One region of the Streptomyces cinnamoneus genome, then DNA from elsewhere that is predicted to be linked to it. Evidence: riboswitches for the same ligand, from Rfam matches in the RefSeq annotation. Region 1 holds a riboswitch; the other holds the start of a gene.

What was found. A riboswitch is a leader RNA that binds a small molecule or an ion and turns the genes downstream of it on or off. The one in region 1 is predicted to bind S-adenosylmethionine.
Region 2: it holds a riboswitch for S-adenosylmethionine, as region 1 does, so the genes downstream of both, thrC (threonine synthase) here and CYQ11_RS08060 (aminotransferase class V-fold PLP-dependent enzyme) in region 1, are expected to answer to the same signal.

Annotation. Positions count from the first base shown of each region.
Region 1 covers NZ_PKFQ01000001.1:1,946,716-1,951,942, forward strand. The annotation lists gene CYQ11_RS08040 (NYN domain-containing protein) at 1-466, opposite strand, end outside; gene CYQ11_RS08045 (hypothetical protein) at 487-726, opposite strand; gene CYQ11_RS08050 (rhomboid family intramembrane serine protease) at 874-1,593, shown strand; gene CYQ11_RS08055 (Lrp/AsnC ligand binding domain-containing protein) at 1,590-1,871, shown strand; gene CYQ11_RS08060 (aminotransferase class V-fold PLP-dependent enzyme) at 1,876-3,234, opposite strand; SAM riboswitch class IV at 3,380-3,496, opposite strand; gene trpD (anthranilate phosphoribosyltransferase) at 3,612-4,676, opposite strand; gene qcrB (cytochrome bc1 complex cytochrome b subunit) at 4,835-5,227, opposite strand, start outside.
Region 2 covers NZ_PKFQ01000001.1:4,023,304-4,028,530, forward strand. The annotation lists gene CYQ11_RS17730 (hypothetical protein) at 1-174, opposite strand, end outside; gene CYQ11_RS17735 (alpha,alpha-trehalose-phosphate synthase (UDP-forming)) at 308-1,807, opposite strand; gene CYQ11_RS17740 (glucosyl-3-phosphoglycerate synthase) at 1,849-2,796, opposite strand; SAM riboswitch class I at 2,962-3,105, shown strand; gene thrC (threonine synthase) at 3,123-4,406, shown strand; gene CYQ11_RS17750 (MoaD/ThiS family protein) at 4,499-4,774, shown strand; gene CYQ11_RS17755 (cold-shock protein) at 5,200-5,227, shown strand, end outside.

The DNA of each region.
Region 1 (5,227 bases):
GCTGGGCCTCCTCGCCCGCCCGCTCGGCGCTGGCCCGCTGGGCCTCCTCGCCGGCCGCCGTGACCAGCTTGACCCAGCCGGCCGGGCGCAGCACGAAGGCCATGGCGGCCACGTCCTCCGGGTCGGCGGCCGCCGGCGGCGACCCGGCCTCCAGCGCGTCGACCAGCTCCGAGCCGCTCTCGCGCAGCCGCGCCGAGATCCGCTGCCGGAAGGCGGGGTCGCCCTCCACGGCGGCCGCCATGGCGTTCCCCGCGAACTTGGCCCGCCGGCTCGGCGTGAACCGGGAGTACTGCCGCAGCTGGGGCGGCAGTTCGGCGACCGTCAGCCCGCCGAACGCCTCGGCGACCAGCCCGATGACCCGGCGCCGGATCCCCTCGGGCAACGGCCGGTCGAGCACCTCGGTGACGCCGTCGTCGGCCCCGCCGGCGTCACCGGCCGCCTCCGCGCCGTCTGTGTGCTCCACCACCGTTTCATCGCTCCCGTTCTTCAGGCATGCGCGCCCGGCCGGTCCACCAGCTCGATCTGGTCGACGGCGTTGCACCACCGGCAGCGCACGGATTCGATCGTCTCACTGAGCACCTCGCGCTCCTCCACCGTCGGCTCGCCGGACAGGTCGAGGTGCACGAACTCGACGGCCGTGGTCCGCCGCGTCACGTCGAAGCGCGTGAGGTTGCCGCACAGCGTGCAGCGCCACCGGGTGCCGGCGCTCGGCTGGGGAATGCCCATCGTGTCGTCCGTCCGTCTCGAGTGGTCCGCGAAGTGCTTTCCGTAACCCTACGGCCTGGTGGTCGCCGAGGGCGGTGCCACCGGCCGGAGCGGAACGCCCGGCGAGGCACTTAGGGATGGTTGCGCCTGGTACGCCATGATCTGGCAATGATCGAAAAGGCAGGAACTCCGGGCGGATCCGGCACTCCTGTGGTGACGTGGACGCTCCTGGCCCTGTGCTGCGCGGTCTTCGTCGTCGGCCCGGTGTCCGGTCTCAACCCCGCCTACGGCACCGGGCACGCGCTGCACGCGGCCCAGACCGCCTACTTCCAGCGCTGGGGCGTGGTGCCCGAGGAGCTGTGGTACGGCTCGCCCCTGGCTCTCTGCACGCCGTTCACGGCCCTCTTCGTGCACGGCAACTGGCTGCATCTCCTGGGCAACATGCTCTTCCTCTACGTCTTCGGCGCCATGACCGAGGCGCGGATGGGCCGCGGCGCCTTCGCCCTGTGCTACCTCGTCACCGGCACGCTCGCCCTGCTCGGCTACGCCGCCGTGCACGCCCACTCCGACCGCACGCTCGTCGGAGCCTCCGGCGCCATCTCCGGGGTGCTCGGCGCGTTCCTCTATCTCTTCCCCAGGGCGCGCGTGACCAGCCTTCTGCCCTTCCTCTTCTTCCTGCCGCTGCGCCTGCCCGCCTGGGCCGTACTGCTGTTCTGGTTCGTCCTGCAGTGGCTGGCGGCGGGCGCGGAGGCGGGACGTCCGGGGGTCGCCCATCTGGCGCACGTCCTGGGCTTCGCGCTGGGCTTCGCCTTCGCCTGGGGGCTCGGAACGCATGCGGCTAGAGTGAAGAACGCAGCCAGGTCCACCGAAGGAGACAAACCGACGTGATCACTTCGATCGTGCTCATCAAGACCGACGTGGACCGGATCCCCGAGATCGCCGAGAGCATCGCCGCCCTGGAGGGCGTCAGCGAGGTCTACTCGGTCACCGGCGCCTGCGACCTGATCGCCCTGGTGCGGGTGGCCCGGCACGACGACCTCGCGGACGTCATCCCGGGCCGCATCAGCAAGGTGCCGGGAGTGGCCTCCACCGAGACGCACATCGCCTTCCGCACCTACTCCCAGCACGACCTCGAGGCGGCCTTCGCCATCGGCCTCGACAACTGACGCCTCAGGCGGAGCCGTCGGGCACGCAGCGCCCGTCCTCGGTACGGTAGAGCCAGCGGGCGCCGTTCGCCACCAGCTCCCCCACGGCCCGGACGAACCGCTCGACGTGCTCGTCGGGCGTCCCGGCGCCGAAGCTGACCCTGACGGCGTTCAGCGACCGCTCCCCGTCGGGGGCCCCGCACTCACCGGGCTCGTCCCGTTCGCCGCCCAGCAGGACGCGGACGAGCGGATGGGCGCAGAAGAGGCCGTCGCGGACCCCGATGCCGTACTCGGCCGACAGCGCGGCCGCGAAGTGCGAGCTGTTCCAGCCGTCGACCACGAAGGACAGGACGCCCACGCGCGGGGCGTCGTCTCCGAACAGTGACAGCACCCGCACCCCGGGCACCCCGGCCAGTCCCTCCCGCACCCGCGCCACCAGCCGCTGTTCGCGCTCGACCAGCCGCTCGAAGCCGGCCTCGGTGAGCGCCTTGCAGGCGGCGGCGATCGCGTAGGCGCCGATGACGTTGGGCGAACCGGCCTCGTGCCGGGCGGCGGTCGTGTGCCACTCGACGTCGAGGCCCCCGTCCCCGCCCCGCGCGACCGTGCGGCTCGCGCCGCCGCCGGCCAGGTACGGCCGGGCCCGCGTCAGCCAGTCCGCCCGTCCGGCCAGCACGCCGGAGCCGAACGGCGCGTAGAGCTTGTGCCCGGAGAACGCGACCCAGTCGACGTCACAGGCGGCGATGTCCACCGGGTGGTGCGGCGCCAGCTGCGCGGCGTCCACCACGATCCGCGCCCCGTGCGCGTGGGCCGCCGCCGCGAGCTCCCGCACCGGCCACAACTCACCCGTGACGTTGGACGCCCCGGTCACGCAGACGAGTGCCGGACCGTGGGGGTCGCGGTCGGCCAGCGCGCGCTCCAGGATCTCGACGGCCTGCCGCGGGCTGCGCGGGGCGTCCAGGACGGTGACGTGGCCGGCGGGCCAGGGCAGCAGCGCCGCGTGGTGCTCGGTCTCGAAGACGAACACCCGGCAGCCGGCGGGCAGTACGGCCGCCAGCAGGTTGAGCGAGTCGGTGGTGGAGCGGGTGAAGACGACCTGGTCGCCGGGGCGGCAGCCGAGGAAGGCGGCGACCTCGGCCCTGCTGTTCTCGAAGAGCTCGGTGGACAGCTGCGAGAGGTATCCGGCACCGCGGTGCACGCTGCCGTAGTAGGGCGCGTACGCGGCCACGTCGTCCCAGACCCGCTGGAGGGCCGGGGCGCTGGCGGCGTAGTCGAGCGCCGCGTACGTCACCTCTCCCCCGGTGACGAGCGGCACCCGGACGTCCCTGCCCAGGACGGGCAGCGGCGGACAAACGGACTGGTCGGCGGCAAGGGTGGCGACAGACATGGCGAACTCCCGTACAGAGCAGGCGAATTCGACCGCGCGACGGCGCGGGAAAAGGGAAGTGGGTACGGAGAAGGGGCTCGTGGAGCCCTAGCGCATTCGCTGCGTCACGGAAGTTCTCCCTCGACAACCAGGATCCCTGGCGAGGGATCCGCGCTTGTCGCAGACCTCGCTGCCTGCGACCTGGTCATCACCCGGGGCACCCCGCCACGGAAGGAGGGTTGCCGGACAGCGGGCCGGGGCCGTGTCGCTGTCACTCGTGACCTTGCCGAGGAGTATGGCACAACAACCTCCTCGGCACAGGGGCCCTCTCGCATGCCGGACGGCCCGTCCGGCATGCGGGGCCTGGGCCGTGCCGGCGAAGTCCCGCCCGGCCCGGGCTAGGCGTTGCTCGCCGTGACCCAGCGTTCGAGCGCCCGCCGGGCCGCTCCCGAGTCGATCGACTCCGCGGCCCGGGCCATCCCGGCGGTGATCTGCTCGGCGAGCGGCGCCCCGGTGGGCTCCAGGGCCACCAGCGCGGCGGCGGCGTTCAGCAGCACCGCGTCCCGCACCGGACCGGTCTCGCCGCCCAGCAGCCGCCGCGCCACGTCCGCGTTGTACGAGGCGTCGGCGCCGCGCAGCGCCTCCACCGGCACCAGCTCGATCCCCACGTCCCGCGGGTCGAACGCCTCCTCGCGCACCCGGCCGTCGCGCACGACCCACACCCGCGAGGTCGCCGTCGTGGTCAGCTCGTCCAGGCCGTCGTCGCCGCGGAAGACCAGGGCCGAGGAGCCCCGCTCGGCGAGCACCCCGGCCAGGATCGGCGCCATCCGGGGGTCCGCGACACCCGTCGCCTGGGCCCTCACCCGGGCGGGGTTGGTCAGCGGACCCAGCACGTTGAAGGTCGTCCGGATGCCCAACTCCCGCCGGGCCGGGGCCACGTGCCGCAGCGCGGGGTGGAACTTCACCGCGAAGCAGAACGTGATGCCGGCCTCCTCGGCCACCTCCACCACGCGGCGCGGGGTGAGGTCCAGGTTGACGCCGAGCTTCTCCAGGACGTCCGAGGCGCCGCTGGCGGAGGACGCGGCGCGGTTGCCGTGCTTGACGACCTTCGCCCCGGTGCCGGCGACGACGATCGAGGACATGGTGGAGATGTTGACGGTCTTGGCGCCGTCGCCGCCCGTGCCCACGATGTCCACGCTGGGACCCGGCACCTCGATCAGGTTGGCGTGCGCGTACATCGTGCGGACCAGGCCGGAGATCTCGGCGACCGTCTCGCCCTTGGCCCGCAGCGCCACGGCGAAGCCGGCGATCTGGGCGTCGGTCGCCTCGCCGCGCATGATGCGGTCCATGGCCCAGGCGGTGTCGTCCGCGCTGAGGTCCACCCGGTTCAGCAGGGCGTCGAGCACGCCGGGCCAGGAGGGGGCCACCGAGCGCTCGCCGCCTGCCGGGGTCGCAACGTTCATGGTCCACACTCCTGGTGGTCGGTCCGAGGGGGGACCGCGTAGAGGTCCACTGGTTCCCGGGGTCCAGCCTATCCAGCTCCACGGACAGCGAAGAGCCCCGTCCATGCGATGGACGGGGCTCTCGCCGTGGCGATCAGTTACTGATCAGTGGGCGGGGATCAGTGGTGGCCGTGGCCGCTCGTGATCTCCTGGTACTCCTCCGCGGTGGCCTTGGGGATGTGCGTCCCCTCGCCGTAGAAGCCCTTCGAGAGCTTCACGCGCAGGCGCTGGCCGGCGCCGGCCTTGCGGGCGACACCGTTCTCGTCGACCTCGGGCTCGAGCTCGAGCGGCCGGGGCTGCTCGTGCGCCGTGAGGGTGTGCAGCTGCTGCTGCGAGAGCGGCTCGTGGACCTCGACGAACTCACCGTGCGGCAGGCGCTTGATGATGCCCGACTCGCGGCCGTGCAGCACCTTGTCCTTGTCGCGGCGCTGGAGACCCATGCAGATCCGGCGCGTGGCGACGAAGGCGATGACCGGGCCGACGAAGAAGCCGATCCGGACGAACCAGGTGAT
Region 2 (5,227 bases), 2.1 Mb from region 1:
CGAGGGGGTCCCCGGAGCGGGGCCCGTGGGTGGGGGCGCGGCCGACTGGCCGGCCTTCGTGCCCTTGGCGTCGGTCTTGTCGTCGCCGCCGGAGTCGGAGGAGCAGCCGGCGGCCGTGAGGACGATGACGGTGGTGGCAGCCGTGAGTACGGCCCAGCGCGGGGCTATTGGCATGTGACATGGCTACCCGGGGCGGACCCGGCTGCCGCGCCGCACCGCGCCGGGGCGGAAGCGTCCGCCGCGCACGGCACGGCGGGGCGGGGGCGGCGCGTGCTCCGGTCGCGTGGGCGCGCGCCACCCCCCGGGGCTACCGCCGGGAGGCGTCCCCGCCCGGCCCGGACCGTTCCAGCGCGGCCAGTTGGTCCACGAACCACCGCGCCGGTGACAGCGCCGTCGCCGCCGAGGCCAGCCGCTTCGTGCGCTCCGCCCGCTCCGCCGGGTCCATCGACAGCGCCTCGTGGAGGGCGCGGGCGGTGGCCTCCACGTCGTACGGGTTGACCGTGATCGCGTCGTCGCCGAGCTCCGCCGCCGCGCCGGCCTCGCGCGAGAGGACCAGGGCGCAGCCGCGGTCGGAGACCACGGGCACCTCCTTGGCGACCAGGTTCATGCCGTCCCGGATGGGGTTGACCAGCGCCACGTCCGCGAGCCGGTAGGCGGCCAGCGACCGGGGGAAGTCGTCCTCCAGATGGAGGACGACCGGCTCCCAGTCCTCCGTGCCGAACGCGGCGTTGATCTCCCGGGCGACCCGGGCCACCTCGGCCATGTAGTGGCGGTAGACCACGAGGTCCTGGCGGGAGGGGTAGGCGAAGGCGATGTGCACGACCTTGCCGCGCCACTGCGGACGGTCCTCCAGCAGCCGCCGGTAGGCGCGCAGGCCGCGCACGATGTTCTTGGACAACTCGGTGCGGTCGACCCGGACGATCGCCCTGCGGCCCGGCCCGACGCGCTCGCGCAGCACCGCCATCCGCTGTTCCACGTCCTCCCGGTGGGCGCGCTCGCGCAGGAAGTCGCCGTCCGCGCCGAGCCCGTGCACCCCGAGCCGCGTCGTCCGCCCCTCGAACCGCACGGCCACGGCCGCGCCGCCCGCGCCGTCCTCCCGCACGACCTCCGCTCCCAGCACGTCCGCGCAGCACCCCGCGAAGGCCTCCGCCCAGCGCCGGGTGAGGAACGCCGCCCGGTCGCCGCCCAGGACGCCGCGCAGGACCTGCTCGGCGATGTCGTCCGGCAGCAGGCGGTAGTAGTCCGGCGGGGCCCAGGGCGTGTGCGAGAAGTGCCCGATCCGCAGGTCCGGGCGGCGCTCCCGGAGCAGCCCCGGCACCAGCGTGAGGTGGTAGTCCTGGACGAGCACGGAGGCGCCCTCCGCGGCCTCCTCCGCGAGGGCGTCCGCGAAGGCGGTGTTGTACGCCTCGTACGCCGCCCACTGCGCGCGGAACTCCGCGTCGAAGACCGGTTCGAGCGGGGTCTGCCAGAGCATGTGGTGGAGGAACCACAGCACCGAATTGGCCACCCCGTTGTAGGCGGCGGCGAAGGTGTCGGGCGCGATGTCCAGCATCCGCACCCGGTGGCCTGCGGTGTCGGACGCGGGGAGCCTCGGGCCCGCGCGGCGGGCCGCCTCGCGGTCCCCCTCGCCCATCGCGGCGCACACCCACACCGCCCCGGCGTCCGGCCCGATGGCGCTGAGTCCCGAGACCAGGCCGCCACCGCCCCGCCCCGCCGCGAGCGACCCGTCCTCGCGCAGCTTGTACGCGACGGGCCCGCGGTTGGAGGCGACGACGATGGGTGCGCTGTGCGTGTGCTCATCGACCATGACCGCAGCCTTGCCGCCCGGCGAACCGCTCAAACGTACGCCTAAGCGGCATGCCGCCGGGCGTACTCCGGTATCTCCGTCATCGGCGGCCGCTCCAGCGTGTCCACCTCGTACGTGCGCGGGACGAATCCCTCCGCCGTCCGCTCGAACTGGGTGAGCGCCGGGCGCACCAGATGGCCGCGGGCCAGTCGCAGCTGCGCGGTGCGGTAGATGGCGGCGGCCATCCGGCCGAGCGCGCGCCCGTCCTGGTGGCGGTGCTTGCGCACGCCCACGTCCACCTGGGCCAGCGCGTCCAGCCCCACGGTGTGCAGCGCGTCCACCAGCAGACCCAGCTCCACGCCGTACCCCACGGGGAACGGCAGCCGCTCCAGCAGCGAACGCCGGGCCGCGTACTCGCCGCCCAGCGGCTGCACGAAACCCGCCAGCTGCGGCCAGTGCAGGTTCAGCAGCGGACGGGCCACCAGCTCGGTGACCCGGCCGCCCTGGCCGGACAGCGAGCCGAGGGGGCGGTCGTACATCGCCTTGACGAAGTCGACGTCCGGGTCGGTCAGCAGCGGGCCGACGATCCCCGAGACGAAGTCCGCGGAGAACTCCTTCAGGTCCGCGTCGACGAAGCACACCACATCGCCGGTCGTCACCAGCAGCGACCGCCACAGCACCTCACCCTTGCCGGGCAGCGCGGGCAGCCGCGGCAGGATCGCGTCGCGGGGCTCCACCCGCGCCCCGGCGGCCGCGGCGACCTCCGCGGTGCGGTCCGTGGACCCCGAGTCCAGCACCACCAGCTCGTCGACCAGGGGCACGTCCCCGGTCATCAGCTCCCGGCGGATGACGGCCGCGATCTCGCCGACCGTGGCCTCCTCGTCCAGCGCCGGCAGCACGACGCTGACCGTGGTGCCGGAGCCCGCTTTCGCGGCGAGCAGCTGGTCGAGCGGACGGTCGGCTGCGGACCAGGACCGCCGGGCGAGCCAGCGCTCCACCTCTTCCAGCACGTGTACGACTCCTCATGTTCGTGGCATGCGTGGTGACGCATCTCGCGGTGCGGACGACCCTCTCAAGCGTCCGTGCCTTCGGTTACAGTCTTGAACAACGCGGAGAGCCCCCGCATGCCGGGGTCGCGTCGCGCACAAACGCCTGGGCCCCGCCCAGCGCCATACCGCTCATCCAGAGGGGCAGAGGGACACGGCCCGTTGAAGCCCCGGCAACCCTCCAGCCGGTCTCACCGATCACTCGGCGAGGCTCCCGGCGGGGAAGGTGCCAATTCCGTCTCATGGCGAGGTTCGCCATGAGGAAGATGAGGAGAAAGGGCCTCGCCTCCATGGCTGTCCAAGCCGTTGAAAGCGCTACCACTTCCGACGTCCCCGCCCCCTTCGGGCCCGCCGTCGCGCTCTCCTGCCGCGAGTGCGGCGAGCGCTTCGCCCTCGGTCCCGTCTTCGCCTGCGCGAGCTGCTTCGGGCCGCTGGAGGTGGCCTACGACCTCCCGGCCGGTGACCCGGAGACCCTGCGCCGCCGCATCGAGGCCGGACCGGCGAACATCTGGCGCTACGCCCCGCTGCTGCCCGTCCCCGCCGACGTCGCGGACAAGCCCGGTCTGAACCCCGGCTTCACCAAGCTCGTCAAGGCCGACAACCTCGCCCGCGAACTGGGCGTCACCGGCGCCCTCCACGTCAAGGACGACTCCGGCAACCCCACGCACTCCTTCAAGGACCGCGTCGTCGCCGTCGCCGTCGAGGCCGCGCGCGCCTTCGGCTTCACCACCCTGTCCTGCTCCTCGACCGGCAACCTCGCGGGCGCCGTGGGCGCCGCCGCCGCGCGGGCGGGCCTGAAGTCCTGCGTCTTCATCCCGCACGACCTGGAGGCGGGCAAGGTCGTCATGGCCGCCGTCTACGGCGGCGACCTCGTCGGCATCGAGGGCACGTACGACGACGTCAACCGCTTCTGCTCCGAACTGATCGGCGACCCGCTGGGCGAGGGCTGGGGGTTCGTCAACGTCAACCTCCGGCCGTACTACGGCGAGGGGTCCAAGACGCTGGCGTACGAGATCTGCGAGCAGCTGGGCTGGCGGCTGCCGGACCAGATCGTGGTCCCGATCGCCTCCGGCTCCCAGCTGACGAAGATCGACAAGGGGCTGCGGGAGCTGATCGCGCTCGGACTGGTCGAGGACCGTCCGTACAAGATCTTCGGAGCGCAGGCGGCGGGCTGCTCGCCGGTCTCCCGCGCCTTCAAGGACGGGCACGAGGTGGTGCGGCCGGTGAAGCCGGACACCATCGCCAAGTCGCTGGCCATCGGCAACCCCGCGGACGGCCCGTACGTCCTGGACATCGCCCGGCGCACGGGCGGTGCGGTGGAGGACGTGACGGACGAGGAGATCGTCGACGCGATCCGGCTGCTCGCCCGCACCGAAGGCGTCTTCGCCGAGACGGCGGGCGGGGTCACGGTCGGCGTGACGCGGAAGCTGATCGAGAACGGCCTGCTCGATCCCGCCCTCACGACGGTCGTCCTCAACACGGGGGACGGGCTCAAGACGCTGGACGCGGTGGCCGCCGGCCCCACGGCGACGATCCGCCCGTCACTGGAGGCGTTCCGGGCGGCGGGCCTGTAGGTCCTGGGAGCGGTTCCCTCCCCGCCACTTCCCCGTCCGCCCCGGCGGCGGGCGGGCGCACCTCACCACTTCCCCGATCCGAAGGCGACCCCATGAGCGTCAACGTCCGCATCCCCACCATCCTGCGCACCTACACCTCCGGCCGCGCCGAGGTGACCGTCGAGGGCGCCACCCTCGCCGAGGTCATCGCCTCGCTGGAGGCCGGCCACCCCGGCATCGCCGCCCGCGTCCTGGACGACAGCGGCAAGCTGCGCCGCTTCGTGAACGTCTACGTCAACGACGACGACGTGCGCTTCGAGGGGGGCCTTGAGACGCCCACCCCGGACGGCGCCGGCGTCTCGATCATTCCGGCCGTCGCAGGCGGCTGACCGGCGGCGTCGCCCTTTCAGAGGGTTCCTCGGGAATTCCCCCGGAGTCACCCCGTCCGTAAACCGGACGGGGTGATTCCGTCTGTTGAACCGCGATACAGTTGGGGCGTTCCCCCTCCGGTGTCACTGCCGAACGCATATGAGAACCCGTCAAGTTGTGCGCGAAACATGCGCACGAATTGCCGGGTTGGTGGCGTTTTGCCCAGCCCGACTTGCCCGGGATGCTGTCGAAATCGGTACGAATAACCGATCGGCCGCGCCCGGATTTCTCGTCCGAGTGACCTGTTGCAGACGGCATCCGTGCAGATACATTCAGCCGCGGTCGACGCGTTCCGGCGCACACCCCCATCCTGTCTGGGGGTGAGGTCTGACCCGGGTCCGCGAAGTGCGGTCCTGTGCAAGGGCCAGTAATAGGGGAGTTAGGCATGGCTCAGGGCACCGTCAAGTGGTTCA